DNA from 2 places in the Flavobacterium cheonanense genome. Region 1 is predicted to be linked to the other one. Evidence: riboswitches for the same ligand, from Rfam matches in the RefSeq annotation. Region 1 holds a riboswitch; the other holds the start of a gene.
What was found. A riboswitch is a leader RNA that binds a small molecule or an ion and turns the genes downstream of it on or off. The one in region 1 is predicted to bind S-adenosylmethionine.

Region 1 (16,019 bases):
TTTGTAGCGAGTAAATATCCTAACTACTACATCAATAAATTAGATTAGCTTTTGTGAAAATATTAGACAAGTATTTATTAAAATCATTCCTGATTACATTTACTACGGTATTTGTAATCTTGTTTTTTATATTCATACTTCAAACCGTCTGGTTATTCATTTCAGAGTTGGCTGGTAAAGATTTAGACTTCCTTTTAGTCGTGAAATTTTTACTATTCTCTATGCCAAGAATAGTTCCGCTAGTATTGCCTTTATCTGTATTATTAGCTTCTATTATGACTTTTGGAAGCTTGGCAGAAAACTACGAATTTGCAGCAATGAAATCTTCTGGAATTTCTTTTCAGAGAACCATGAGAAGCATCACCGTATTTATAATTTTACTAAGCATTTTATCCTTTTTCTTTGCCAACAATGTAATTCCTTACGCAGAATATAAGTTCATCAACTTTAGACGAAATATCGCTCAAGTTAAGCCAGCAATGGCAATCGCAGAAGGTCAATTTAGTGAAGTTGGAAATTATACCATCAAAGTAGATAAAAAATCAGGTGAGAAAGGAAACTTTCTTATTGGAGTAACCATTCATAGGAAACTTCCAAATGGTGAAGGAAATACAACCGTAATTAAAGCTAAAAAAGGTGAACTAATAAGTAGTGAATCATCTAATACTCTAAAATTAGTTTTAACAGACGGAAATTACTACGAAGACATTATTCCTAAGAAATATGAAGAACGTCCTAGAATTCCATTTGCTAAAGGAACCTTCAAACGTGATGTAATTAATATTGATTTATCAAAACTGAATCAATCGAGTATGGATGAAGTGGATATTTCAAATACTAATACCATGCTTAATATAAGTGAGTTACGATTTACTATTGATTCACTTAATACCAATTACAAAAAAGACCTTCGCTCCTACACAGAGAACATTTATTTGCGAACTGGTATAAACAATACTTACTATCAACCCGATAGTACGCAAGTAAGAACCAAAGTTTCTTCCAATAATTTATTGGCTAATCTTACTGATAGTCAAAAAAGTGAGATAGTAAAAATTGCTTTTAGTAATATAGAAAATACTGTTTTTTCTATTGACAGTTCTATTTTTGAAATGCAAGCCAAACAGAAAAGTATCAACAAACATTGGATTGCATTACATGACAAATACATGATTGCCTTTTCATGCTTATTGATGTTTTTTATTGGAGCACCACTAGGTTCTATCATCCGAAAAGGTGGTTTGGGATTACCAATTGTATTTGCAGTAGCGATTTTTATTGTATTCCATTTTATCAATACTTTTGGAAAAAGAGTAGCTCAAGAAGACGGAATGACACCCTTTATGGGCGTTTGGATGTCGTCGATTGTATTAACTCCTCTAGCAGTATTACTTACCTATAGAGCTATTAATGACATTGGAGGTATGGTAAGTTTTGATGGTGTTTTACTTCCTCTTCAAAAGTTTTTTACAAAAAAAGCACAAGAGAATGAGAATGCAACTCCAAAAACTATTGATGCCTTATTTGATACTAAATCACACATCGAAAAGTATCAAAAATATGCCAATTTTGGGTTAATCGCTTATGCTATAACATTCATAACCTGCATACTATGGTTTATAAATAGTTCAATTATCATCACAATTTTGTTTGGATTAAGTATTATAGTATTACTATATTTTATATATCAATCACAACAAATAGTTTCAAAAATAAGCAAGGCACATTGTATAGCAATCGAACCTGGTATGGGTATTTCACTATTAACTGGTTTTCCTTTTTATGGTTTGCTTTACCTTTACACAAAAAAAGTTTTGAACACATTAACTACTAATTAAGATCATGTCAAATAACATACAACTCAACACTATAGAAGAAGCTATCGAAGACATTCGTCAAGGTAAAGTTATTATTGTTGTTGATGATGAAGATAGAGAAAATGAAGGCGATTTCTTGGCTGCTGCCGAAAAAGTAACTCCCGAGATGATTAATTTTATGGCTACACATGGTCGTGGATTAATTTGTGCACCATTAACTGAAAGTCGTTGTAAAGAATTGGATTTACACGCGATGGTTAGAAACAATACAGACCACATGGAAACTGCATTTACGGTTTCTGTAGATTTAAAAGGAAATGGCGTTACTACTGGTATTTCAGCAGCTGATAGAGCCAAAACGATTCTTTCTTTAGTGGATGAAAACACAAAACCCTATGATTTAGCGCGTCCTGGACATATCTTTCCGTTGGTTGCAAAGCAAGGTGGCGTTTTGAGAAGAACTGGTCATACAGAAGCAGCAATTGATTTTGCACGTTTAGCTGGATTCAAATCGGCTGGAGTTATTGTTGAAATCATGAATGAAGATGGAACAATGGCTCGTTTACCACAATTGGTTGAAGTGGCAAAGAAGTTTGATTTAAAATTAGTTTCCATTGAAGCTTTGGTGGCTTACAGAATGCAACACGATAGCTTAATTGTAAAGAAAGAAGATTTTGAAATAGAAACACGTTTCGGACAATTTCGTTTGAGAGCTTATCTACAAACCACAAATAAACAGGTTCACGTAGCTTTAACTAAAGGAAGTTGGAGTAAAGGTGAATCTATCTTAACACGTATCAATTCAACGCAAATCAACAACGATATTTTAGGAACCTTGACCAACAATGCCGACAAAAAATTGGATGATATGTTCCGATTGATTAACGAAGAAGGCAAAGGTGCCGTTATCTTCATTAATCAAGAAGTACAATCGTTAGATTTATTGAATCGTTTAAAAGAACTTAAAGTATTACAAGAACAAGGAATCATCAATGCACCACAAATTAGAATGGATGCGAAAGATTTTGGTATTGGAGCCCAAATATTGCACGACATAGACATTTCTAAAATACGATTAATCACCAATACGCAACATACAAAACGTGTTGGAATGATTGGATATGGATTAAAAATCACGGATTACGTGGGTTATTAATGCAAAAAAAAAGCAGAATTTAAGTTTCTAAAGTATAGAAAATGAAACGATTAGTTTTTATAATAAAAATTAATCGTTTTTTTGTTTAAAATCTATTTGGAAAACAAAAAAAGGTTACTATATTTGCATCCGCAATACGGAAGTATGTGCGTCTTACTGGAGAAATGGCAGAGCGGTCGAATGCGGCAGTCTTGAAAACTGTTGACTGTAACAGGTCCGGGGGTTCGAATCCCTCTTTCTCCGCATAATTAAAACCCTAACAATTGATTATCAATTGGTTAGGGTTTTTTATTTCTAGCCCTAGTCCACATTTAGCCCACAATCAATTTAAAATCTATTTACCAAAGAATACAAGCCTTTTAAGCTGTTTTTAGCTTGTAAATTCCATTCTTGATATTTTGTGTGATTACGGTTACTTTGTATTTGGTTTCTAATTGGGCAATCAAACGGTGAGCTTCGTTGGTTTCTACCTCATCTAATTGTCTTCTTCTTGCATTGTAAATATCTAAAACCAATTGCGGATTCTTGTCAAAACCTTCAGGTGAAGCTACCTCTTCTATTTTGTGCTTGTTCCATAAGCCATTGGCATCACGAAAGGTACTAATGCAGCTTTCTTGACTGATACGGCTCCTGTTAAAAAAAAACGATATGGTTTGTTTGTTGCATTACAGTGTCGATTTTTTAAACTTATATAAGCTATAGTTCAAATAAAGAAACCTAATTCCGAAAAACAGCAAAAGAAATGGATACACTATGCAAAAAACAATGAAATTAAATTCATAATAAGATATTCCTACTAGATTTGACATGTTAATAATAAAATCGGTGCAATACACATACAGTTGCCCACCTAAGTTTTCAATTATTTCCATTTTTATGCTTTTTTAGAGTTGCGATTTTTATAGTTAAATGACGATTCCAAATAATAAGTACTCCAATCGTCAAAGGAAAGAAAACTACATATAGCAATATATTTGCTGCTCCATAATTACCTGTTGCCATTAGTAATCGAATGGTTCCAAAATAAATTGGGTCGGTATATGGAAAACTGGTTTTTAGCCATTTCGTATGATGTTTTTTACAATACAACGTGTTATTATGACATATCCACGTACATTGTTTGGCATCTGCTTTATTACTATTTATTGCTTCAATCGTGTTAACTCGATAACCTTTTTCCTTCTTTTTAAGGGCAATTGTTTCATTCACAATTACCATGAATAAGAATGGTAGTAAAAAGACCGTTATATTGAATCCAATGGATTTTAATTTTTTAATTTTCATTATTATATGCTTTATATTTGAATATAAAAATTACTAAAATATGTTTCCTCTGAGTTTTTTTTTGAATTTACAAACTATTTAAATGGTCATAAATATCGTTATCGCTTTATTATTTTTCTCAATTAATGAGATAGCTGATGTTTTCATAAACATAACAAATTAAAAATGAAACTACTGTTATGCCAAAAAAATGTAACTAAAAATTGCATTTATCAACACATTTGAACGACTGTTCTGCATACTAAGCCACCATGTCGTGAGTTGATCGGTTGGCTAACCCAATGGATTATCTTGATGCTTAATTAATATATACTTTTTGTTTATTAAACCAAAAGTAATTTTTAATAGGCACTAATTTATTACCTATTAATTCAACAGGAAATGCATAAGAGACTGAAAGTAAGGTATTCGTTTTCGGACAAATTGAAATAATTTCAGAATAATCCCAACCTCTACTTATTATTTCTTGCTCCAAAGTATTGAGGTATATACTGAGTAAAACTCCGAAAGTTTTTAGGCCTACATTCCCATTAAAAATCTTGACTAACGATTCATCAGAATAACTCTTGAATTGATTAATCCACTGCTCTCTTTGTTCGGCAAACTGATTCATAACATAGCAATTAAAATTATACACTTATTGTCATGTCGTATCAAAACGGTAAAAAATAATATTTCTCAACACATTTGAACGACTGTTCCGCATACTAAACCACCGTGTCGTGAGCTGATCGGTTGGCAGGAAATAAATTCCTTCCAGATGCTGGGTGCATAATTAAATAAAAAAAATGAAACATACAATAAAAATATTTTAATAAAATAAAAATTATTTAAAATATTAATTATCAATAACTTAAAAATTATTTATATAGAAATGTTGTTAAAAATTTTGTAGATTGAAAGTTTATTAATATCTCTGCAAAGTATTTCGAACCCATTTAGGGTACCAACCGAGTGTAGACACCACGGTGGTAAAACAATACGGGCCCGTCCGGTCAAAATAAACGTAAGTTTACCCAGACAAACCTTATTTTCGAAATACAAGTAACGATAGTTTAACTTAATCATTATTTGTATGAAAAATGTATTGCACGTTTTTTTTAATGACCACACTTCCCTTCAAATTGAGGGTGTGGTCAAAAAAACGGAGGACACTTTTTTAAAAGTGCACGAACTTAAAGAAGGTAATTTGCCTTTATTTATTGAATTAGAACACCAACAGGTAAATACTTTACTTGAACTTACCAAAATGTATCCCTATGTTTTGTTGTATTTTAATCAAGAAGATGATGGGATTCTATTTAAAGGAGCCGCATTTAATTGTAACGAATCTGAAATGCAGTTTTCCATTACGACTCAGTACAAAAAGATTCTTTTATTACCTCTTCCGATTAGTTTTAAGGTAAATGAGGTAACACATATTAATTTAATTGTTTAGTTATGGATACTAATTCAAAAAATAAAGAAAACGAAAATTGGCACGAACATAAAATGTTTAAAGATGGTTATGGCAAGTTCCCTTATGTAATACTAAAAGTGGGCTATGCTTTATTTATGCAAATTCCAATCCATTTTAATAAAAACAATGATTTTAGTAACTATCCAGGCACCCATATCAATGGTATTTCTGAACAAGAGATAAAAGATTTCGAACAAGAGTATTCCGCACCGCTTCATGAAAAAATTATTGAACATTGTTTATGGATGAAAAACAAAATCGAAGCAGAGAAAGCTAAACCCATCAAAATGTGCTTGGTGGAAGGTCCTGAAACATCTTATTATTTTGATGAAGAGGGTATCCAATTTAGTACCAATATTCCTGGTGGTGGTACATTACTTACCCAAGATAACAAAGTCATTGGTATGAATGTGCAACATTATTTATAATTAGTAACTTAAAACAAATGCTTATGTAAAATCAAAGAATTTAAGGTTAAACAATATTTCAAAAACAATAAAGTCAAAGAACAAAAAAGCAACCATCATTCTCATTTCTAACTAAAAAACATTAATAATAATGATATACATCAAATCAGAAGCTTATTTAACCGAAAAAGGACAGTGTGATGTAAATGAAGATACTATAGTATTTGAAAAAGAAGCACTTTACCTGATTTGTGATGGCGTGGGAGGAAATGGGAATGGTCAAGTTGCTTCAAAATTAGTGGCAACAACTGTAAATAACTTTTATAAAAACAATCCTAATTTCGAATTATCGAATTTAGAAGTTACAATAGCGGATGCAATTATACAATTTAAGAAGAAAAATCCATCCATGAAGCTAATGGCAAGCACCATAGCTTTGACTAGATTGACAACCAAGTCAATACAAATTGCTTGGATTGGCGATAGCTTAGTTTACCATATCAGAAATGGACATTGCAACTATAAAACAAAAGGGCATACATGGGTTAACGAAGCTATTGATAAAGGTGAAATCACAACACTAGAACAGTATTTTCATCCCAATAAAAATCAAGTTACACGAATCATAAATGGGAACCAACCTCCTACTCCACTTGATTGTCATATAGTAACAGACCTTCAAGAAAATGATTATTTTTTACTGATTTCAGATGGCGTATTAGAAGCTTTCATTGAAGATGATTTAATGGCACTGTTTAAATCTAATGATTCATGCACTGAAATCATAACGACCATCAACCAACAATGTGCACAATTTTCTATTGATAATTATTCGGCTATTCTTTATCAGATTGGAATAAATGAAAATTAAAAAAAATATCAGTAAATCAGTTACTATCAATCACAAAATCAATTTAACTAAATCAAAATGAAAAAATTACTCTTACATATACCACATGCTTCTGTTGTTATACCTTTCTATGATGGTTATATCAACGACCAATTAAAAATTGAAAAGGAGCAATTAAAATTAACCGATTGGTACACCGACGAATTGTTTTTCTCGTCATCAGATACTCTGATTAAAGCTCCATTTTCAAGGATTTTTTGCGACGTAGAACGATTTGAAAATGATGCTGATGAAGTCATGTCAAAATACGGAATGGGTGCGGTATACACGCATTTTGATTCAGGTGAATTAATGAGAGAAGTTATACCAAGTTTAAGAAATAGCATCATGCAAGAGTACTATTGGAAGCATCATAATGAATTTACTTTTGCGGTTTCTAACGAATTGGAAAAAAACGGAACTTGTTTAATCGTTGATTGCCACTCTTATCCTTCGACACCCATAACTCGCGATTTAAATCAATCTCCTAAACGTCCTGATTTTAATATTGGGATTGACCCTTTTCATACGCCACAATTCCTCATCGACGCTTCCGTTGCTTTTTTTGAAGAAAAAGGATATAGTTTAGGAGTAGACTGGCCATATAGTGGTACGATAGTTCCTATGGCTTTTTATCAAAAAAATCCAAACGTATATTCTATTATGCTAGAAATTAATAGAGGATTGTATTTACTGGAGCCAGGAAATGAAAAATCAGAACAATTTACAGCAATACAGCAAGTAGTTCAAGACTTTTTAAAAATGCTAAAAAACAAGTATTAATTTGTATAAGAAAATAATTTTATTTATTTCTGTACTTCCATTCAAACCTAAAATACACTCTTATGATACCAACTACTCTATTAGAAGCTTACAAAGCTACTTGTTATGAAATAATTCAATCCAAAATTGCAATTTTTATTGGACAAGAAAACGAAGCTTTACAAACCTTTTTAAAAGAAAATGAAATTACAAACTGGTGCTTTATAACCGCTTGGAATCCGTTTTCTAATGTTTTACCAATCGAAGAAAATAGCGCATTAAACGAATCATTAAAATTGGATTTGAAAGATTATAAAATACTTGAAGCAGAAGGAAAAGACACTATTGGAAATTGGCCACCAGAACCTAGTTTTTTTGTAGCCAATATTTCAGAAGAGCAAGCGATTGCATTGGGGAATAAATACCAACAAAACGCAATTGTATATGGCACAATCAATCAACCTGCTAGATTAATTACTTTAGTACCTATAGCATCGTAACCTATGTTGTATAACACCCATTATAAAAAAAAGAAAACAGCTATTCATTCCATTTATTATCATAATGATAAGGGTGAAAAAGTAGGCGTATTCTCCTCCTATTCACTCATTATTTCTGAAATTAATTTATTAGGAATAACTACAAAAGGAGTAAGTATCAGAGAAATTCAAAATAAAGTTAGTCAATTATCGTTGGACAATTATATGAAACTGAACTTTGAAGAAGATGTTGATTACTTTACCCTTAAAAAAAATCAAATTAAATACAGCGTGCTTATACATCATTTAAAAGAACTCAATTACTGGCTATATAATTATAATCCCAATATAATGCCAAAAGATATTGGATTTGACTATAGACTAACTAAATAATTATTTTTGTTCCCATGAAAAAAATTTTTGTTTTCTCTTTTTTATTTCTTTTAGGATGGCTCGTATATTACTTTTATCCTGAACAACCATTACCTAAAGATTCTAAAATAGATGCTATGATAGTATACAAATCAAAACATCAATTATTAGCATTCAGCAAAGGGAAATTAATAAAAACATATACGATATCATTAGGCAGAAATCCAGTTGGTGCTAAAGAATATGAAGGCGATCAAAAAACTCCTGAAGGAATGTACTCTATCCATGATAAAAATCCGAATAGTGGTTGGCATAAAAACTTGGGCATTTCTTATCCCAATCAAAATGATATGGCGAAAGCTAAAAGATTGGGCAAACCTGCAGGTGGTGATATTAAAATTCACGGTTTAAAAAATGGAAAGGGTTACATTGGTAAATTCCACCGTTGGCAAGATTGGACTTTAGGCTGTATTGCCGTTACAAATGCCGAAATAGATGAATTGTATGCTGCTGTTAGCGTAGGTTGTACGATTGAAATTAAACCATAACAATTTATAAAAAATAGAATTATGAAAAAAATAGTATTGCTATTGTTGGTTGGGATTTTTTGCTCATTTACTACCCATACACCAAAAACTATTTACATCCAACCGCTTGGAGATGTAAATCAAAAATACCTTACCTACGTTAAAAATTCAGTTACTGATTTCTATGGCTATACTTGTGTAATTCAACCAAAAGTAAATCTTACAAAGGATATTTTAGCCGCTAGTAAAACCCGTTATGAAGCCAGTAAAATTTTAAATAAATTCAAATCAAATGAAAATCTTTTACTAATTACAGAAAAAGATATCGCCTACCGAAAAAGTACTTCGTTTACCGAATGGGGCATTTTTGGACTTGGACTACGACCAGGAAAAACCTGTGTTATCTCCACTTTTAGACTTAAAAAGGGTGTAACTACACAAAAAATGTTAGTTCGTCTTAAAAAAGTAGCGCTGCACGAAATTGGCCATAATTTAGGACTTATACATTGCACCCATCACAAAGATTGTTTGATGAATGATGCCAAAGGCACCATACAACAAGTGGACCGAGAAAAAATATGGTTTTGTTCTAAGTGCTCGAAAGTGATTCATAAATAATTAAAATCATAAATTATGAAATATTACATCGTTATAATATTAGCTTTAGTTGTATTGTTTTTATTGACAACCTATTTAGAAGGATTGGGGTTTTTTATCTTTATCGGTTTAATAATTGGTTATATTTTTTATCATACTAAAGATTAATTTAAAATTTACAAAATGAACAATATGGTACTTTGGCTGATATTATTAATAGTTTGTATTTGGTTATTAACAAGAAAGTGTGACTAGTGCAATTATTTCCACTTTTTAATTTATCCAAATATTTTACACAGACACAATATGGCGATGTTGCGATTTATATTTGTATTAAATTAAAAATATTGATATCTTTATACTAATTTAACTACTCTATGCAATACCTTCGTTTATCTAGGAAAGCAACTCCTTTTTATTGTCCTGTTACTGGCGAACAACTTTTATATGAGGATAATTATCATTCTTCTGTTGCTACTTTGTTTCATTTTATAGATATTGATGGAGGAAATCTCATTGATGAAAAACCAGAAATTAGACTTCTCTATAATGAGGCATTAGAAGAGCTACTTCAAGGAAAATATAATAACTACAACTTTAAATTTGATGCTTCAGAAGCAACTAAAGCTTTTGATGTTTTGGTGCATGTAAAGTTAAAGAACCATACTAATACCGTTTTGTTTGAACTTTGTGATTCAGGAACTGCTTGTGGGCCAATATCGAATAGCGTTTTTATTGGTATTGATATGGGATTTATCAATACTTCTGAGAAAGCTGAAATTGATTTTGAAACGTTTACTTTTTGCTTTTCAGGTTTTGAAAATTATGAAAGTGTTTTATTCAATGCTACTAAACATAAACCATCATTAAACGGATATGCGTTGTTTATGGAAGATACTATGGGTTGCGGTGGGTTCTACTTTATTAACAATGAAGAGGAATGGATAAACTTGCTCCCTGCTCTAGTTCTGTTGGACCATATAAATCAAGAATATACAAGTATCCCAATTGAGGTGTTTGATTCATTGCAAAAAGTGTATTTGGACTATTTTAATGCTGGCATTTACGAACAACTACTAGAAGATTTTACTATCGATTTAAACGCTGTGTTATCGGATTATAAGATCGTGTTTTTCGGAAAAGTAACTGATTTACTTGAAGCAAACTCTGAGTTTTCAACTGAATTACTTGAGGAATTTGATAACAATACTAAAACACATCTTGATGATTTCTTAATTTTTTTAAGTAGTTACTCTAAATATTAAAATTTACTATTATGGAAGAACCTTTTAAGCAAGAGACAACTGCTTTTTTAAATGACTATTATGATGCAATAGGAATTACGTCGGAAGAGTTGAAAAAGAGTTTAAAAATAGAGAAGGCATCTGATGAAGAACTATTAGCGCAATTTTCAGAAGAAGAAATTCAGATGGGAATAGAACATTATAATGATGAATATGTAATGATACGCAATTTACTTTTCTATAAATCTATTGATGATGTTGAAAATTATTTGAAATGTATGGATGAATTAAAAGAATATGTAGAATTTTCATTTGATAAAAATCTTTTAGACAGGTATTTATTGCTTGAAAAGAATATTTTTGGATAGGCATTTTGCTTTGTTTTAGGATTCGATTTTAGGATTTATTGAAAGTGAAACGAGGTGTTTCTTTTTCTTTTACGGCAAGTTTTTCTAATAGTTGTAGTTTTTTAGCCTCTTCTACTCTACTATTAGCTTCTTTAGCAAGATCTAATTTTAGTTTTTTATCTTCCTTTTGTTGGGTTTTAATTAGATCGTTTGCTTGCATTACTGTTGTAATTGTTTCTTGAGGAATGTTGTAATAATCCGCAAATTCCTTGATGGTGATGGGCTGGTGTGCTTCTTTATTGTAGCTCTTTTTCATTTCTGCTATCATTTTATAGGATTGACGTTCTTTTTTGTTAAAGAATACCATAATGTCGTTTACATTGATTACTTGTCTCATGCTTTTTGTTGTTTTTTTGATAGGGTAAAATTATTGAGTCAGGAGTGCTTTTTAGGAGACTGGATTGTAGCTTTTGTTCTATTTATAAGTAGTATTTACGATACTTTTTGGTAGTGCTTCTGGGATTTATTTGAATTGAAGGCTTTTGAATTTACTACTTTTTAAAGATACTTGTTGTTCTACATTTGGTATGCCTTTGATATGCCTTTTGTATGCCTTTGATATACCTTTGATATAATTGTGAATTACGAATTGTGAATTACGAATTACGAATTGTGAATTAGGAATTAGGAATTTATTAGCGGTGGTGGTAAATAATTTTATATTAGAAAAAAAGTAAATTTGTTAAAATTCTAGATATGGAAAATGATTTGAATCGGTTTTTAACGGCACAAGAACATAATTATGAAACAGCTCTTGCTGAGATTAAACTTGGTAAAAAACAAAGTCATTGGATGTGGTATGTTTTTCCTCAACTAAGAGGTCTTGGTTATAGTAGTACTGCTATGTTGTATGGTATTCAAGATTTGGAAGAAGCCAAAGCATATCTTGCGCATCCGCTTTTGGGTTCAAGACTAGTTGCCATTACCAATGCACTTTTGTTGCTAAATGAAAAAGATGCCTACATCATTTTTGGAAATCCCGATCATTTAAAGCTTAAATCTTGTATGACATTATTCTCGCTTGTTGATGAAGGAACTGATGCTGTCTTTAAAAAAGTAATTGAACAGTATTTTAATGGAAGTATGGATGCTAAAAGCTTACAACTAATTTCAACTAACGAAATTTAAAAAAAAACTATAAAATGGAAAAATTGCTTCAAATAAACTAATTGCACTCAACATGTCTAAATAAATAATTTCATATTAGAAAAATAAATATATTTGGTAAATAAATATTTCATTTAAAATACACTACTACTTTATATTTAATTAAATAACAAACCAATATGATACAAATTGACTTAATTGAAATACTTTTAAAACGTTTAAAATCGACAGGATGGATCCAAAATGGCGGGTATGCTATACGAGAGAATCCAAGAGTATTAGATCGCTTCGGAATTAGAATTGCGGTAGTCAAACCTATTAGAATTGATCCTTTTAAAATATTACAAGACGAGATAGATAAATTTTTTACGTCTCTAATTAGTATCATTAAAAAAAATGGTATTAAAAATATTTTTCTTCCTGGAGGAGGACCAATACCCATTCCTCAATTCTTTTTAGATTTTTGCAGAGAAAATGGTATAAATATCACTGTTGTGACAGATGAAAATATTGATAGTCTCAATAGTTTCTAAATATTAGCAAATCCTGATAATAAATACTTTAAACTAACAATTAGAATATAATTGTTTATTATCCTTTTTTATATGTTTAGTGACAAAATTTTAATTAAAAAAACTTAAAAAAACTCCTCTATGTCAGATCAAGAATTATTAATAGAAGTAAAAAAGAATGGAATGCTACTTGAAAATGCTTCTGAAGCTCAAAAAAACATAAAAAATATAGTTTTAACAGCAGTTTGTCAAAATGGAGTTGCTTTAAAATTTGCAAGCACTGAATTAAAAAATGATATCGATATAGTTAAAGCTGCTGTTATTAAAAAAGGAAGTGCATTGTATTTTGCCTCAGACGATTTAAAAAATAATAAAGAAGTAATTCTACTTGCTGTCGGAAAAGATGGCATTGCACTTGAACATACTACAAAAGAATTTAAAAAAAATAGAGATGTAGTATTAGTAGCTGTTAAAAAAAATGGATTAGCATTGGAATTTGCTAGTGATAAATTAAGAGATGATGAAGAATTAGTATTACTTGCTGTTTCTTCAAAAGGAAAATCTTTAAAATTTGCAAGTAGTAATCTGAAAAAAGACAAACACATTGTTGAAGCTGCAGTTAAACAAAATAGACTAGCATTTCAATTTGCTGATGATAATTTAAAAAATGATAGTGATATTGCTTTATTAGCTATTGATGGTTTTGGAGGTGATAGTGTATTAAAAAATGTTTCAAAGAGATTAATGGATAATAGACTTTTTATTTCTGATGCGTATAAAGTTAATTATCATATATTAAAATTTGCCTCTGACTCTATTCGTGGTGACAAAAAATTTATAATTGAATTATTTACAAAGAATCATCATCCTCAATTAAAATATGTTTCTGAGCAATTGAAATCAGATGAAGATTTAGCTACTCTCTGCTTAATAAAAAGTACTACATCAATATGGGACATCTCTTATAAACTCCTTCATAATAAAGAATTTATAAAAAAAATAATTTCTAATGAAAAAATAATTAAACACCATGGGGTTTGGTTTGCATCAAGAGTTTTAAAGAGTTCAACCTATATTGTACAAAACGATGAAGAAATTTTAAATATTTATAATTCACTTGCAACAAAAAAAGATAAGTAAGAATAAACAAAATAATACACCGCAAATTCGCCAATTCTAGTGGTTTTATTTAAAAAATTAAGAAGGTTTTAGGTACAATAAAAATATACTACCCGACGTTATTAATAATTCTAATCAAAAAATTAAACCAATTAATTATGACAAGTGTACTTTTCATACCAAGAACTGATCGAAATACGAAAAGGGCTTTAATCAATGAAATAGCGGAAGCTGTTTTTGGTACTGCTGAACAAAGTGCTTTTTCTGAAGAATTTGTTCCTGTTGGCGGTAGAGTACCTGCTCCAAAAAAAGAGAATTTTGCAAACTTCTTAATTAATGTCCCTGAATTATTATGGGCTGTTCAATACAATGAAAAGACAATTGGTTTTATTCTGATTTTTAATATCCCTGATCCTAGTTCTATTGGCTTTAGTATTAATTCAAATTTTGCAAATAAAGGAATTGCTACTGATGCCTTTACTTTAGTTCGTCATTCAACTTTAATTAAGTATCCCATATTTGGTTCTACTTCTACAAGAAATACAATTGCGCAACATTTTATGTTAAAACAAGGATTTGTTCAACTACCACAATCATTTAATTTTTGTGGTGAGGAAAGTTTCAAATATAGATTAGACCTTCCATAATAAGTTAATCAAATTTCTACACTTTGTTGTTTCAGATTATTTATTTTAATCTACTTTCAATAACTGTTTATATAATTTATATTTTAGTTCTTTTCCTGCATGATCTTTTATTCTGGATAGGGTTTTTATTGGGTTGTTGAGTTCTATTGCATATCCTGATTCTTGGTTGAACCAATTTCTGAATGGGGTTTCTTTTACTACTATGGCAGGTGGGTTTTCTGTTTCACTCATTATTCGGAAAATAAATCCTATTTCATCTGCTTTAGGATGGTGTTGCATCATGGCATGGAATAATTGATAATTTTGAGCGCTTCTAAAAATATGGGTTGGATAGTTTTTGGATTCCGTTGCTGTAATAGTGGTTGCTGGCGCTACTATTTCTGGATTATCTATTCCTGCTGCTAGGTTTAGTTTTGCAATTATGTTTTGGAATAATTTATCAGCGGCTGTAAAAAATGGATTTGAAAAGTCTGTGAAGGCTTTCATGTCGTGATAAAGCGCATTAAAGCCTTTATTTAATGAACTTATATACTGTTTGTATTTTTGAGGGTCCAAAAATTGTAAGGCTTTGTTATTGATTACATAGTCTACTTTTAATATTTTTAGTTCTTGTTCTATTATTAAATCAAAAGCTACCTGTTCATGACTCATGTAGTGTTTTATCATTATATTAATCAATGCTTTTTTGAATTTTTTCAGGAATGATTTTACTGAATAAGCTTCTATATTTTGATTTTGAAGCATTTGTTCTAACGAAACCGAAATCTTTTCGATTGGATACTCTTCTACTTCTTGCACTACAAATAAGAAGTTTTCTAACCTTGCTGAAACTGTGTCTGTAAATTGTTTTGTAGTGGTTGGCGTGTTTTCAGTACATTTCTTTAAGGCACGCGCCATACGTTTGATTTGTTTGTGCAATTTCCCTTTTTGTAGTTCTTCTTGAAACGATAAAAGTGTTTTACCTGCTTCTGCAATTTGTTTTTGTAAGGCACTCATCGCTTCTAATTCAAACGAATTTGAAATTAACTCACTTAATTTCTTCATACTTTCCGTTAGAGAAGTTCCATCAAAACGGTCTAAAGCATTTTCTTGTGTGTTGTTTTTAGTATTCATAATTTACTAATTTAGAAGTTACCAAATTACTGTAAATCAATCGAATTTGAAATTTTAGTTTTTAACAATTGGTTGATAATAACTCCTTTGTTTTTTCTTCACTTTTTCATCACTTTTTCTT
Region 2 (16,019 bases), on a different contig from region 1:
ACGAAACTTGGGAATATCAAACAAGTTTTAAAATTTCAAAAGAAGAATTAAAAAATCAAAACACCATTTTACAATATGAAGGATTAGATACTTATGCCGAAGTCTTTTTGAATAATGAAAAGATTTTAGATGCCAACAACATGTTTCGCACTTGGAAAGTTGATGTGAAAAATAATTTGAAAGTTGGTAAAAATAATCTAAAAATTGTTTTCAAATCGGCTGTTGAAATTGGTAAAGCAAAAGCTCAAAAGTTACCTTATACATTAACTGAAAAAGAGCGAATTTTTTCAAGAAAAGCACAATATCATTTCGGTTGGGATTGGGGACCACGATTTGTAACATCAGGAATCTATAGACCAATAAAACTTCTTTTTTGGAATAATGCCAAAATAGAAAATGTAAAATATGAACAAGAAGAATTAAATGAAGTTATTGCAAAATTGAATTTTAATGTAACTATAGATTGCCAACTTGCAGGAAATTATGATTTAAAAATTAATGGAGTTCAAAAAGCTTTTGAGTTAAAAAAAGGAATAAATTCTATAGATTTCCCTTATGAAATTAAAAACCCAAAACTTTGGTGGACGAATGGTTTAGGAAAAGCAAACCTCTATCCATTAGAAATTAGTTTATCCAAAAGTAAAGTTCAATTATCTCTTAAAAAATTAAATATTGGATTAAGAACCATCGAGTTAGTTCAAGAAAAAGACAGCATAGGTAAAAGTTTTTATTTTAAATTAAACGGAAAACCAGTTTTCATGAAAGGTGCCAATTATATTTCGCCGGATAGTTTTTTACCAAATGCATCAACTTCTACATATAAAGACATTGTACAAAATGCAGTTGATGCTAATATGAACATGTTGAGAGTTTGGGGTGGAGGCGTTTATGCAGAAGATACTTTTTATGATGAATGTGATAAAAACGGAATATTGGTTTGGCAAGACTTTATGTTTGCATGCGCCATGTATCCTGGCGATGAGGAATTTCTTGATAATGTTAAAAATGAAGTAATTGACAATGTAACTCGTCTGCAAAACCATCCAAGTATTGCGCTTTGGTGTGGTAATAATGAAAATGACGAAGGCTGGAAAAATTGGGGTTGGCAAAAACAATTCAATTATTCAAAGCAAGATTCTATTCAAATTTGGAACGATTATGAAAAACTTTTTCATCAATTAATTCCGCAAACTTTAGATAGTTTATTGTCCAAAAAAGAGAATCGATATTGGCCTTCATCACCATCAATTGGTTGGGGTAAAAAGGAGAGTTTGACTCAAGGCGATTCCCATTATTGGGGTGTTTGGTGGGGCAAAGAATCTTTTGAAATTTACAAACAAAAAGTAGGTCGCTTTATGAGTGAATACGGTTTTCAAGGAATGCCAAATTTAGAAACATTAGAAAAAGTCATCCGAAAAGAAGACTTGAATTTTACTTCCGAAGCCTTTAAAAATCATCAAAAGCATCCAACAGGTTTTGAAACCATAAATGAATATATGGCACGAGATTTTCCGATTCCAAAATCTTTAGAAAAATACAATTATGTATCGCAAATTTTGCAAGCTTACGGAATGAAAACTGCTATAGAAGCGCATCGTCTTGCAAAACCTTATTGTATGGGCTCTTTGTATTGGCAATTGAATGATTGTTGGCCAGTGACTTCGTGGAGCACTTTAGATTATTATGAAAATTGGAAAGCATCTCATTACCAAGTAAAGGAAAGTTTTGCACCCACACTTTTAATGGTAACAGAAAGCACTAACGGATTTTCAATTATTAGTAGTAATGATAATCTCGAAGTACAAAAAGGGACACTAAATGCTAAGTTAATTGATTTTTCTGGAAAAGAACTTTGGACGTCTTCAAAAGAATGCGAACTTAATTCTGAAATAAACACAAATTGTATGGATATTCTTTTTACTGAATTACCAAAATTTGCAAAAGAAAAAACGGTACTACAATTAGAATTTATATGCAAAAACAAGAAAACTGTTGCCTATCATTATTTTGTTAAACCAAAAGAACTACAACTAGAAAAGCCAACTATTGAAATGAAAATTGTAGGTGAAACATTAATTGAACTTAAAACAAATACGCTAGTTAAAAATTTGTATTTACAATCCAATGATAGTTTTTTTAAAGAAAACTATTTTGATTTATTGCCCGGAATTCCCAAAATCATCAAGACTGATAAACCATCAGAAAACATAAAGATGGTTTCTTTATTTGATATGTTAAATGAATAAAAAAAGCACCTCGATTGAAGTGCTTTGTATTTTAAAATAATCCGTTTATTTCGGCATCGATTCTGTTGATAATCATTCCTAAATCTTCTGGGTTATTTACGAAATCAATATCATCAACATCAATGATTAATAATTTTCCTTTATTGTAAGTTGTAATCCAAGCTTCATATCTTTCATTCAATCTGCTTAAATAGTCAATCGAAATGGTGTTTTCATATTCACGACCTCTTTTGTGAATTTGACCAACAAGATTTGGAATAGAACTTCTCAAATAAATTAACAAATCTGGAGCTTCCACAAGACTTTCCATTAATTCAAATAAGGAAGAATAGTTTTCAAAATCACGATTGGTCATCAATCCCATAGCGTGAAGATTGGGAGCGAAAATATGCGCATCTTCATAAATCGTTCTGTCTTGAATGATTTTTTTACCACTTTCACGAATTTGCAAAACTTGTCTAAAACGACTATTTAAAAAGTAAATCTGTAAGTTAAACGACCAACGTTCCATCTGATGATAAAAATCGTCCAAATACGGATTGTCAACTACATCTTCAAAATGAGGTTCCCATTTAAAATGTTTTGCCAAAAAACGAGTTAAAGTTGTTTTTCCTGCACCTATATTTCCTGCTACTGCTATATGCATTATGGTATTGTAATTTTATAATTTGTAATTCCTTGGTCGGTAAAAATAGATAAAATTTGTTCTTTGTAATAAAAATTTTTAAACGATTTCTCAACAATTTCAATTTCATACAATTTGTTGATGTTGCGATCTCTTAGAAACAACTTGCTATCCTTAGAAAAAAGTATTTTGTTTTGAGGAAGTAATTGTAAGTCATTAGTTATTTCAACTTTTCCGTTACTGACAATTCTACCGAAAATGGTTGAGGTGTACCAATTGTTTTGTTTGTCAATCCACTGAAAATAATTGAAATCTGTTTGATAGTATGTAATGCTTTCATTTAAAGGAATACTTTTGTTTTCATAAGTATTTGAATTCAAATCATACAATCCTATTTGTTGATTTAAATTATTAAAAACCCATAATTTATTTTGTCCAGAGATACCAATTGCTGTTGCTAAAATTGGTGTTTCTAAACTTGAAAACTCAATTTTTTGTATTTCATTTAATTGATTATCTAACACAATTACAGCATTAAATTCTTCGTAAAAAATAATAATTTTAAGCGGATTTGTAATATCAACTTTGGTTATTTTCCCCAATCCAAGATTTTGGTATTGTAAAATTGATCCGTCTACTTTTTTATATAAGACATTGTTTTTTATGTAAATACAATTATTAAATCCATCGAATCCAACAAAACCATCAGCATTTATTGCTATGGAATCTAATCTTGTTACAGATAGTTTTTCATTTTGGGAATAGCCATTAGTAGCTAATAATAAAAGTAGTATATAAAATATTCTTTTCATCGTGATGCTAAATTACATTAAACTATTTGATATTTAAGAAGTCAAACTAAAATATTTAACAAATCTTTGGTAACAAAACACAAATTCAATCGTCATATTTGTTACGTCAAATAATTAAGATACTTTAAATGAAAAAAATAACGTTCACTTTAGCACTTTTATTAGTTTGTATTACATCTAATGCTCAAAAAGATTTTCAAGGGATGGCTGTTTACGAATCAAAAACAAGCACTGCCGATTTCAAATCGAGAATGTCTGGAAATAAAGATATTACTCCAGAAATGCAAAAAATGATTGAAGAACGAATGAAAAAGATGTTTGAAAAAACATTCATTCTTAATTTCGATAAAACATCATCTATTTACAAAGAAGAAGAAAAGTTAGACGCTCCTGGGCAAGGGCAAGGAGGTTTTAGAATGATGTCATCCATGATGGGTGGCGGTGGAACTTACTATAAAAACGCAAAAGAAAAAACATTTACAGTTGATAAAGAATTTATGGGAAAAGAATTTCTTGTGAAAGATACTCTAAGAAATTACAACTGGAAAATGGAAGGTGAAACTAGAGAAATTGGTGGTTATATGTGTTATAAAGCAACTGCAGTAATTCCTGCAAGTAAAACCGATTTTAGAAATTTCAGACCTAAGAAAGAAGAAGATGTAAAGAAAAAAGAAGAAGAAGCTAAAAAGGAAGGTGAGAATAAAAGTGCAGATGCAAAAGCAGAAGATAAAAAAGAAAAGAAAACAAGTTTTTTTGATGAAGTAGATTTGCCAAAAGAAATCACAATCACAGCTTGGTACACAATGGATATTCCAGTAAATCAAGGTCCAGAAGGATATTGGGGTTTGCCAGGTTTAATTCTTGAAGTTAACGACGGAAAAACAACTATTTTATGTTCTAAAATTGTTATCAATCCTAAAGAAAAAACAGAAATCAAAGCGCCAAATAATGGTAAAGTAGTTACACAAAAAGAATATGATGATATTGTAACAAAGAAAATGGAAGAGATGATGGAAATGAATCAAGGTCAAGGTAGAGGAGGAATGCAAATGAGAATGGGAAGATAGTTTTTAACAAATCAATTTATATCCTCGACCTCTGAGATTTATTATTTCAATCGATTGGTCGAGGATTAATTTTTTTCTAAGTTTGGTTATAAAAACATCTAAACTTCTTCCACTAAAGAAATCATCACTTTTCCAAAGTGTATTTAAAATAGTGCTACGATCAATTATTTCACCTTTGTTTTGTGAAAGAAATTCTAATAAAGTAGCTTCTTTGTGTGTTAGTTTATAAGTCACTTTTTCATGAGATAAAACTTGAGAATCTGTATCAAAAACATAGGTTCCAATGTGGTGTTTTTTCTCTAGTGTGAGATTAGATTTTCTTTCAATTAAAGCAATAATTCTAACAATTAATTCCTCCATACTGAAAGGTTTTTTAATGTAATCATTACATCCAATTTTAAATCCTTCAACAATATCTTGTGTTTGTGTTTTTGCAGATAGAAAAAGGATAGGGATGTTTTTATTAAGCAATCTTATTTCTTTAGCAAGTGTAAATCCATCCTTTTTTGGCATCATGACATCAAATACTAAAGCATCAAAATCTGATTTCTTGAATTCTTCGAGTGCATTTTCTCCATTTTCACAAAATGTAACTTTGAAATCCCTACTTTCTAAACTATCTTTTATAATTGTTCCAAGTGAAATTTCATCTTCCGCTAGTAATATTTTTATATGATTTTTCATTTTTCATTTATTGAATTAACAGAGTAAAAAACACTTCTAAATATGGTTTCTGTAGATTGAATTAATTCTAAAGTTCCTTGATGTTTTTCGATAATACTTTTACTGTAAAATAAACCAATTCCATATCCTTTTACATCATGTAGATTGCCTTTTGGGATTCTATAAAATTTTTCAAAAATTGCTTTTTCTTCTTTCTTGTTTATTCCTTTTCCATTATCTTTTACATCGATTCTAATTTTATCATTCATTTTATTAATTGAAATTGTTATTGTATTTCCGCCATACTTTATAGCGTTATCAATTAAATTAGAAAATGCATTCTCTAAATGAAATGCATCACCTTCAATAATTTTTTCAGATCCATTAGAGATAAAATTTATTTTTTTGTCCGTTACTAATTGATGTTTTTCTTGAACTGTTTTTAAAAGTAAATTTAAATCAATTGACTCTTTTAAAAGATTCATTTTTTCAGTTTTAAGCGCTGCAGTTTCTAATATTTTTTCAACCATTATCTCTAGTTTCTTTAGTTGGATTTTAGAAATAGAAATATATTTTTTGTTTTTTTCTGCGTCATTTGTAGGATTAAAATTACTCATTCCTTCAAGAGCAGAAGCAATTGTAGTAATAGGAGTTTTAAATTCATGTGTAATATTGCTAATAAAATCGTTTTTTATTTCATCTATTTTCTTTTGTCGTTTAATAATATGAAGAAGAAAAAACAAGCAACCAATAACTGCTAATGCAAAAATGAGGGATAAAATTAATTCACTTCCCATTCTTTTTATTAATAGTGTATTTGTGTAATTATATTTTAAATTTAGTCTTTCAAAAGGGTTGAAATAGCTTGATTTTGGGGTTACTTTGAAGGGTAATTCTTCATTTACTTCATTGTATACGTGTATTAAAGAATCATTTTTATAATGTTCAAAACAATATTTTAGCGATATTTCTTTTCTGTTCAATTCGATTTTGAAGATGGAATCTAATTTTTTATAATTCAAACTATCTTGAACTATTGATATCGTTATTCTATTTGGAAAATTTTCAATACCATTAATATTTTCAATATCTTTTTTACCCTTTAAAACAGTTATTGATTTAATGTTTTTTACATCTATTTTCTCTAAATTAGTATTTTTTAGAGTCCTTTGCTGAAATTTAATTACCGTATCATTAATTGTTTTTATATTTTTTTTGAAGTCAAAATTATTTATAATATCATTAGTACTAACACTAGAATCGTTACTAAAAATATTAAGCAATGTATTTTTTGATTCTTCATTAAAATAAAGTTCCAATGCTTTATCGTATGCTATTTGAATCTCATTTTTTAATCTAAGTTTATTAGAATTAAAATTTTTGTAATTCCAATATACCTGAAGACCAATAGTGCCAAAAATTATCAGTGTGATGAATAATAATATTTTCTTTTTATTTAGTATCATAAGTCAAAAATAACAAGTTTTTAAGTGTCAAAATTACTATTAACATACGTTAACATAGATTTACTATTGGTTAAAACTAAGTTGATTTTATTTGTAATTGTAATTTTAAAATATAGTAGTATGAAAAATTTAATTTATGGTTTATTGTTTTTGTGCGTTGTTGAGTTTGGTTATTCACAAAATTTTCAGGGAGTTGCTTATTATTTTTCCAAAACTCAAATGAAAGATTTTAACTTTTCAAGTCCAAATATGACTGAAGCTCAGCAAAAAGAGATGAAAGAAGAACTATCAAAAGCATTTGAAAAAACGTATGTGCTTGAATTTAAAAATTTTGAGTCAACTTACAGGCAAGAAGAAAAATTAGACAAACCAAAACCAGTCGATGGAAGACAAATACAAGTTTCATTTGGCGGTCAAGTTGGCTCAAAATTGTATAAAAATTTAAAAAACAATTATTTTTCAGAAGAAAAAGACCTATTTGGAAAAGAGTTTTTAGTTAAAGATTCTCTAGAAACTTTCAAATGGGAGTTTATAAATGAAGAAAAGAAAATAGGAAATTATACGTGTTCTAAAGCTCAACTTTTAATCCCAGTTTCTGAAAAAGATAAAAAAGAATATGAAGAGTTTAAAACGAAAAAGAATGAAGGTAGAACAAATTTTATTCAAATGTCTGAACCAAAAGAGCAAATAATTGAAGCTTGGTACACAACTGAAATTCCTATTTCAAACGGACCGGATAAATATTGGGGATTACCAGGACTAATTTTAGAATTGCATGATGGAACTACTAGCCTTTTGTGCACAAAAATAATTCTCAACCCAGAAAAGAAATTTGAAATAAAGGAACCAACAAACGGGAAAAAAATAAATCAAATGCAATTTAAAGAAATTGAGGAAGAAAAAATCAAGAGTATGATGAATAAAGATGGAGTTATCGAAATAAAAATGAAATAAAAATGTTAACATTTAACAATAATTTGGTAACATTTCTTCTATTATTTAGTCATATTTGTTTCATCAATCAAATGTAAAAATGAATAAATTATTATTTCTTGGAATTTTTTTATTAAGTGCTGTAAGTTTTTCTCAAACTATCCGATTTGAAGGTGTTGTTTTAGAATCTGGAAAAGCACCTCTTGAAATGGCTAATATTATGGCTGTTAATCAAGCAACAAAAGGAATGGATGGTTACGCAATAACCAATGATAAAGGAAGATTTGTTTTAAATCTAAAACCAAATTCAACCTACTTAATTAAGTTGAGTTATATTGGAATGGAAAACAAACAAATCACCGTAGAAACCAAAACAGAAAATATAACACAAAATATTTCAATGGAACCAGGCGGAATTCAGCTTGATGGTGTTGAAATTGTTCGTGAAATGCCAGTTTCAATCAAAGGCGATACTATTGTTTACAACGCAGATTCTTTTAAATCTGGTACTGAAAGAAAGCTTGAAGATGTTCTAAAAAAACTTCCTGGAGTAGAAGTAAATGCTGATGGAGAAGTAGAAGTAGAAGGTAAAAAAGTAACCAAATTAATGGTTGAAGGCAAAGACTTTTTTGATGGTGATACCAAACTTGGTGTAAAAAATATTCCAGCAGATGCCATTGATAAAATTCAAGTGCTAAGAAATTATAATGAAAATTCTATCCTAAAAGGTGTTGAAAATAATCAGGATAATTTAGCAATGAACATCAAACTAAAAGAAGGTAAGAAAAACTTTTGGTTTGGTGACATGACTGCAGGTGGCGGAACAGCCGATGATAATAACTATGATCGCTATTTTATTAATCCTAAGTTGTTTTATTACAATCCTAAATATAGTATTAATTTGATTTCAAATTTTAATAATATTGGAGAATTACCATTAACGGTGCAAGATTATTTTAAGTTCACAGGTGGTTTTAGAAGTATGATGGCTAAAGGTGGTTCAAACTTTAATGTTGCCTCTAATGATTTAGGAATTTCATTACTAAGAAATAATCGTGCAAAAGAAATTGAAACACAATTTGGAGCTACAAACTTTTCATATAATCCAACAAAAGCTTGGACTTTAAGTGGTTTCGGAATACTTTCTTCATCAATAACCGATTTAGAAACAAAGACACAAACTAATTTTTTACAACCAAATTCTTCTAATGTTGCTTCAACAGAAAACAGAAATGAAGTGGCACATCAAAAAAGTAATTTAGCACTTTTTAAATTAAGTTCTAGCTACAAACCAAGCGCAAGATTTCAATTTGACTACGACATTCTATCAAAGTTTTCTAAACAAGATGAAGATAATTCTTTGCTAAGACAATCAATAGTAGGTAGTTCATCAAATACAGAAAATATTTTAACAGCTAAAAGACAAGATCCTAAATCTGTAAACCAGAATTTGAGTTTTTATTATACACACAACGATAAAAATATTTTTGCACTAGAAATGCAACATTTGTATCAGGATGAAGATCCTTTTTACAATGCTAATTTACAAACACAGCCTTTCAGTTTTGCGGGTTATTTAGCAGGTCAAAATAGAAATGATATTAATCAAACACGTTTTGTAAGAACTAATAAATTAGATACAAAACTAGATTATTACTATATGCTGACGGCTAAAAGTAATATCAATATAACTCTAGGAAATACATACTCATTTCAAAGCTTTGATTCATCAATCTATCAAATATTAGATAACGGAACCCAAAATAATTTGACTGATGCCAGTACTACCAATAATGTAAATTATAACTTTAATGACGCTTTCCTTGGATTGCATTATAAAATTTTGACTGGAAAATTCACGTTCACTCCAGGAGTAAGTTTGCATGCATATAATATGACAAACAGTCAACTAGGAACCGATTTTTCACTAAATTTCTATAGAGTACTGCCAGATTTCTTAGCGTTATATCAAATCAAAAAAGCAGAAACATTGACATATAATTATGCTATGACCAACAGTTTTACTGATATCAATAGGTTAGCTGAAGGTTTTGTGTTAAACGGATTTAATAGTTTGTCTAGAGGAAGTAGAACGCTTGAAAATGCTACACAGCAAACTCATTCGCTGCGTTATTTTAAATATAATATGTTCAACTTTGAAAATATTACTGGTTTTATTACTTATGCCAGAACAATTGATGCTGTAAAATCAAGAGCAAATTTCGTTGGTGTAAACCAAACTTCTTCACCTTTCAATACTGATTTTGCAGAAGAAACTTTATCTGGTTTTGGTAGTTATGGTCGTTCTTTCTCAAAAAACTATAAAGCTTCGTTTAATACAAGATTAAATTGGGCAAAGTTTAATAATTTTCAAAATGGTGTTTTTGCTACAGCAGAAAGTTTTACTCAAGTTCATACATTAACAGCGTCTACAAATTATAAAAATGCACCAAATATTGAATTAGGGTATTCTTATACTGTAAACGATTACAATAATGCTAAATTCTTCACCGATAAACCTTTTGTAAGATTAGATTATTACTTCTTAAAGAGTTTTTCTTTTGTCTCAGAGTATGAATTCTATCACTACTACAACAAGGATAAAACGGTCGAAAATGAATATGATTTCTTGTCTGCAAGTTTAATTTATCAAAAAACAAAAGATAGCAAATGGGAATATAAAATTGCAGCTACCAATATTTTGAATACCAAATCTTTGAACGACGATAGTTTTTCTCAATTTTCAACAAGAACATCGCAATATATAGTTCAACCAAGGTATTTAATATTTAGTTTGAAATACAATTTATAAAACAAAAAACCTGACTAGAAATAGTCAGGTTTTTCTTTGCGAACTTCGCAATATAACTTTGTGTCTTGGTGGTTAAATTCCAAAAGCAGCTTTTACTTGATCTACAAAATCTAATTTTTCCCAAGTAAACAATTCAACAGTTACAGTTTTAGATTCACCATTTGGCAATTTAAATGTTTTAGTTACCGTTTCGGATTTTCTTCCCATGTGACCATAAGCAGCCGTTTCGCTGTAGATTGGGTTTCTCAATTTCAAACGTTGCTCGATGAAGTAAGGACGCATGTCAAAAATTCCTTCAACAATTTTGCTAACCTCTCCATCAGTCATATTTACTTTAGAAGTTCCATAAGTATTTACGTTGATAGAAGTTGGTTTTGCAACTCCAATAGCATACGATACTTGAACTAAAACTTCGTCACACAAACCTGCAGCAACTAAGTTTTTAGCAATATGTCTAGTAGCATAAGCAGCAGAACGGTCTACTTTACTTGGATCTTTTCCAGAGAAAGCACCACCACCGTGAGCTCCTTTTCCACCATAAGTATCTACAATAATTTTTCTTCCTGTCAATCCTGTATCTCCGTGAGGTCCACCAATTACGAATTTTCCAGTTGGATTAATATGATAAGTAATATTGTCATTAAAGAAGTGAGCATATTGAGGATATTTCGCTTTAATTCTTGGAATCAAAATTGAAATCAAATCACTTTTAATTTTAGCCAACATAGTAGCTTCATCAGCAAAATCATCGTGCTGTGTAGAAATTACAATAGCATCAATTCTTTGTGGTTTATTATCATCAGAATATTCTAAAGTTACTTGCGATTTAGCATCAGGACGTAAATAAGTAATTTCAGAATTCTCTCTTCTTATATTAGCCAATTCAATTAATAAAGCGTGTGCAATATCTAAAGCTAATGGCATGTAGTTTTCAGTTTCATTAGTTGCATAACCAAACATCATTCCTTGGTCACCAGCACCTTGCTCTTCTTTACTAGCTCTATCAACTCCTTGATTAATATCAGCAGATTGTTCGTGAATTGCAGATAATACACCACAAGAATTTGCCTCAAACATATATTCACTTTTAGTGTAACCAATTTTTTTGATTACATCTCTTGCAATTGTTTGCACATCTAAATAAGTGTCTGATTTTACTTCTCCAGCAAGAATTACTTGACCAGTTGTAACTAAAGTTTCACACGCTACTTTAGATTCAGCATCAAATGCTAAAAAGTTATCAATTAATGCATCACTAATTTGATCAGCTACTTTGTCCGGATGTCCTTCACTCACTGACTCTGACGTAAATAAATAAGCCATAATATAATTTATTTTAAAATTAATTTTAGTGAAGAAAAAAGAAAAATTGCAAGTAAAAGCTAAAGAAGGTATTCTGCTTTAGCATTTTTTTACGAGGTTGCAATCAGTTCAAATTTTTCCTCTTTATTTCGAGTGCAAATGTATGAAATCAATTTGAATTGCAAATTATTATCAACTTTTTTTTGAAAAATCACTAAATCGTTATAGTTTTTATTTTTTTACAAACACTTGCAAAATAAGTTTCTATGTTATTACTTTGCACTGTTCATAAACTTATTGATGTTATCACGAAAGCCCGAGGGAATAGACCCTATGAAAGCTTAGCAACCCTACACTGTAGAAGGTGCTACATTCTAGTTTAAAGTAAATTTAAGCAAAGATAACCACGAGAATTCCTCTCACTTTCCATGATAACATATAATTAAACAACAGCAACTTTAGAAGTTGTGCTATTTATATGTCAAAAATAAACCAAGCAATAAAAGAAAGAATCCTAGTTCTCGATGGAGCAATGGGAACCATGTTACAACGCAACAATTTCTCTGAAGAAGATTTTCGCGGCCAACGTTTCAAAGATTTTCCACATCCTTTAAAAGGAAACAACGATTTACTTTCTATCACACAACCCGAAGCCGTAAAACAAGTTCATCGTTTGTATTTTCAAGCAGGAGCAGATATCGTAGAAACCAACACGTTTTCTGGAACAACAATCGGAATGGCCGACTACCATATGGAAGATTTGGTTTACGAGTTAAACTACGAATCAGCCAAAATTACCAGAGAGGTTGCTGACGAATTCACAGATAGACCTAGATTTGTAGCAGGCTCCATAGGACCAACAAACAGAACGGCTTCGATGAGTCCAGATGTAAACGATCCAGGATTTCGTGCCGTGACTTTTGATGATTTAAAAACTGCCTATCGTCAACAAGTAGAAGCTCTAATCGATGGTGGTTGCGATGTTTTATTAGTAGAAACCATTTTCGATACACTAAACGCCAAAGCTGCACTTTTCGCTATTGAAGAAGTAAAAGAAGAACGAAATTTAGATATTCCAGTAATGGTTTCAGGCACAATTACAGATGCTTCAGGAAGAACGCTTTCAGGTCAAACAGTCGAGGCATTTTTAATTTCTATTCAACATATAGATTTATTAAGCATCGGATTCAATTGTGCACTTGGAGCAGACCAATTAAAACCCTATTTACAGCGTTTAGCCATGAATACGCAATTAAATATTTCTGCACATCCAAACGCAGGTTTACCAAACGCTTTCGGGCAATACGATCAAACACCATTAGAGATGCAAGCCTTAATTAGAGAATATCTAAAAGATAATTTAGTAAATATTATTGGTGGTTGTTGCGGGACAACACCAGAGCACATTAAAGCAATTGCAGAGGTTGCCAAAGAATTCAAACCAAGACAAATTTTAGAAACAATATAATGACGGAAGTAAAGAATAAATATCTAAAATTATCAGGATTAGAACCTTTAATCGTAACACCCGAAACCAATTTTGTTAATGTTGGAGAACGAACTAATGTTACAGGTTCACGTAAATTTCTACGATTAATAAAAGAAGAAAAATACGAAGAAGCACTTGATATTGCAAGAAATCAAGTAGAGGGTGGTGCCCAAATTATCGATGTCAATATGGATGAAGGAATGTTAGATGGTGTTTATGCTATGACCAAGTTCTTAAATCTAATTGCCGCAGAGCCAGATATTGCTCGAGTTCCAGTAATGATTGATAGCTCCAAATGGGAAATAATCGAAGCTGGATTAAAAGTCATTCAAGGAAAAGGTGTGGTGAATTCTATTTCACTTAAAGAAGGGAAAGAAGTTTTTATTCATCATGCCAAATTGATAAAAAGATACGGAGCAGCTGTAATCGTAATGGCATTTGATGAAGAAGGTCAAGCTGATACTTACGAAAGAAGAATCGAAATCTGTAAAAGAAGTTATGATATTTTGGTTGATGAGGTTCATTTTCCAGCAGAAGATATAATTTTTGACCCAAATATTTTCCCTGTAGCTACAGGAATGGACGAACATAAATTAAACGCATTAGATTTTTTTAGAGCTACAAAATGGATTCGTGAAAATCTTCCTTATGCCAACATTTCAGGTGGTGTGAGTAATGTTTCGTTTTCGTTTCGTGGTAATGACAAAGTGCGTGAAGCAATGCATTCGGCTTTTCTTTATCATGCCATCAAAAACGGTATGACTATGGGAATTGTAAATCCAGAAATGTTAGAGATTTACGATGAAATAGATCCAATTTTATTAGAGCATGTAGAAGATGTTTTGTTGAATAGAAGAGATGATGCTACAGAAAGATTATTGGATTTAGCAGAAACCTTCAAAGGAGATTTCAAAACCAATGAAAAAGCAATTCAAGAATGGCGAAATGGTTCTGTTCAAGAAAGATTGACACATTCTTTAGTAAAAGGAATAGATGAATTCATAGAAATAGACGTTGAAGAAGCTCGAGTAAATTCAGAAAAAGCTATTGATGTAATCGAAATCAATTTAATGGCAGGAATGAATGTTGTGGGTGATTTATTCGGAAGCGGAAAAATGTTTTTACCGCAAGTAGTTAAATCAGCTCGTGTTATGAAGAAAGCCGTTGCTTATCTTTTACCATTTATCGAAGCACAAAAAGACGGAAAATCTTCATCAGCAGGAAAAGTATTAATGGCAACTGTAAAAGGCGATGTTCACGATATTGGAAAAAATATTGTAGCAGTAGTTTTAGGTTGTAATAACTTTGAAATCATCGATTTAGGAGTTATGGTTCCACCAGAAAAAATCATTCAAGCAGCCATTGAACATAATGTAGATATTATCGGATTGAGTGGATTGATTACGCCATCGTTGGACGAAATGGTTTATTTAGCAAAAGAGTTGGATAAATTAAACATCAAAATTCCAATTATGATTGGTGGCGCAACAACTTCACGTGCTCATACAGCCGTAAAAATTGCACCAGAATATAAAGAAACTGTTGTTCATGTAAACGATGCTTCACGTGCAGTAACTGTAGCTAGTAACTTGTTGCAAGAAGAGACTAAAGAAGGCTATGTAAAAGCCATTCGAGAAGAATATGACAAACTTCGTGAAGGCTATCTAAGTAGAAGTCGCGATAAAAATTATCTTTCCATTGAAGAAGCACGTAAGAATAAATTGCAATTAGATTGGGATAATTTCAATCCAGCAAAACCTAATTTCATTGGAACAAAAACCATAGAAGTTGAACTTTCTGAGTTAGTAGATTTCATCGATTGGACACCGTTTTTCCAATCGTGGGAATTACATGGAAAATTTCCAGCGATTTTGACTGATGAAGTTGTGGGTGAACAAGCCACAAGTTTATTTGATGATGCTCAAAAAATGCTAAATCAAATCGTTTCAGAAAAATGGCTAACAGCCAAAGGAATTCTTGGAATTTTTCCAGTAAACACAATTAACGATGATGACATAGCAGTTTATACAGAACCCGAAACTCATAACTCGCAACTCGCAACCTTTCTAACTCTAAGACAACAATCTCAAAAAACTGCAGGCGCACCAAACATTGCATTAGCCGATTTTATTGCGCCAAAAGATTCTGGAAAACAAGATTACATAGGTTGTTTTTGTGTAACAACAGGTTTTGGAGTAGATGAAAAAGCATCCGAATTCGAAAAGCAATTAGACGATTATAATTCCATTTTGGTAAAAGCTTTAGGAGATAGATTAGCAGAAGCATTTGCAGAATATTTGCATTTAAAAGTTAGAAAAGAAATTTGGGGATATGCTTCTGATGAAAGTTTGAGTAATCAAGATTTGATTGATGAAGAATACAAAGGCATTCGTCCAGCACCAGGCTATCCAGCTTGTCCAGACCATTTGGAGAAACCAACCATTTGGAAAATTTTAAATGTAGAACAAGAAATAGGAGTAACCTTAACCGAAAGTATGGCAATGTGGCCAGCAGCATCGGTTTCGGGATATTATTTTGCAAATCCAGAAAGTAAATATTTCGGATTAGGAAAAATAAAAGAAGATCAAGTTATAGATTACGCAA

Region 2: it holds a riboswitch for S-adenosylmethionine, as region 1 does, so the genes downstream of both, ABD766_RS03025 (homocysteine S-methyltransferase family protein) here and ABD766_RS09820 (hypothetical protein) in region 1, are expected to answer to the same signal.

The regions. Positions count from the first base shown of each region.
Region 1 is NZ_BAABCT010000005.1:9,422-25,440, forward strand. It holds gene lolA1 (outer membrane lipoprotein periplasmic chaperone LolA1) at 1-48, shown strand, start outside; partial or broken gene ABD766_RS09800 (LptF/LptG family permease) at 54-1,490, shown strand; gene ribB (3,4-dihydroxy-2-butanone-4-phosphate synthase) at 1,843-2,973, shown strand; tRNA gene ABD766_RS09810 (tRNA-Ser) at 3,132-3,216, shown strand; partial or broken gene ABD766_RS09815 (Sir2 family NAD-dependent protein deacetylase) at 3,366-3,623, opposite strand; gene ABD766_RS09820 (hypothetical protein) at 3,832-4,257, opposite strand; SAM-I-IV-variant riboswitch at 4,465-4,560, opposite strand; gene ABD766_RS09825 (hypothetical protein) at 4,556-4,870, opposite strand; SAM-I-IV-variant riboswitch at 4,931-5,026, opposite strand; SAM-I-IV-variant riboswitch at 5,176-5,270, shown strand; gene ABD766_RS09830 (hypothetical protein) at 5,423-5,695, shown strand; gene ABD766_RS09835 (hypothetical protein) at 5,698-6,144, shown strand; gene ABD766_RS09840 (PP2C family protein-serine/threonine phosphatase) at 6,275-6,994, shown strand; gene ABD766_RS09845 (N-formylglutamate amidohydrolase) at 7,052-7,795, shown strand; gene ABD766_RS09850 (DUF3293 domain-containing protein) at 7,858-8,274, shown strand; gene ABD766_RS09855 (hypothetical protein) at 8,278-8,646, shown strand; gene ABD766_RS09860 (L,D-transpeptidase family protein) at 8,661-9,173, shown strand; gene ABD766_RS09865 (matrixin family metalloprotease) at 9,195-9,770, shown strand; gene ABD766_RS09870 (hypothetical protein) at 9,786-9,917, shown strand; gene ABD766_RS09875 (hypothetical protein) at 10,127-11,014, shown strand; gene ABD766_RS09880 (hypothetical protein) at 11,026-11,361, shown strand; gene ABD766_RS09885 (hypothetical protein) at 11,390-11,737, opposite strand; gene ABD766_RS09890 (DUF1810 domain-containing protein) at 12,097-12,528, shown strand; gene ABD766_RS09895 (hypothetical protein) at 12,687-13,040, shown strand; gene ABD766_RS09900 (DUF4116 domain-containing protein) at 13,161-14,159, shown strand; gene ABD766_RS09905 (GNAT family N-acetyltransferase) at 14,297-14,785, shown strand; gene ABD766_RS09910 (hypothetical protein) at 14,831-15,898, opposite strand.
Region 2 is NZ_BAABCT010000001.1:653,157-669,175, reverse strand. It holds gene ABD766_RS03070 (beta-mannosidase) at 1-2,246, shown strand, start outside; gene ABD766_RS03065 (deoxynucleoside kinase) at 2,278-2,892, opposite strand; gene ABD766_RS03060 (NHL repeat-containing protein) at 2,892-3,683, opposite strand; gene ABD766_RS03055 (GLPGLI family protein) at 3,812-4,750, shown strand; gene ABD766_RS03050 (response regulator transcription factor) at 4,754-5,434, opposite strand; gene ABD766_RS03045 (sensor histidine kinase) at 5,431-6,879, opposite strand; gene ABD766_RS03040 (GLPGLI family protein) at 7,000-7,833, shown strand; gene ABD766_RS03035 (carboxypeptidase-like regulatory domain-containing protein) at 7,913-10,624, shown strand; gene metK (methionine adenosyltransferase) at 10,697-11,947, opposite strand; SAM riboswitch class I at 12,227-12,333, shown strand; gene ABD766_RS03025 (homocysteine S-methyltransferase family protein) at 12,405-13,394, shown strand; gene metH (methionine synthase) at 13,394-16,019, shown strand, end outside.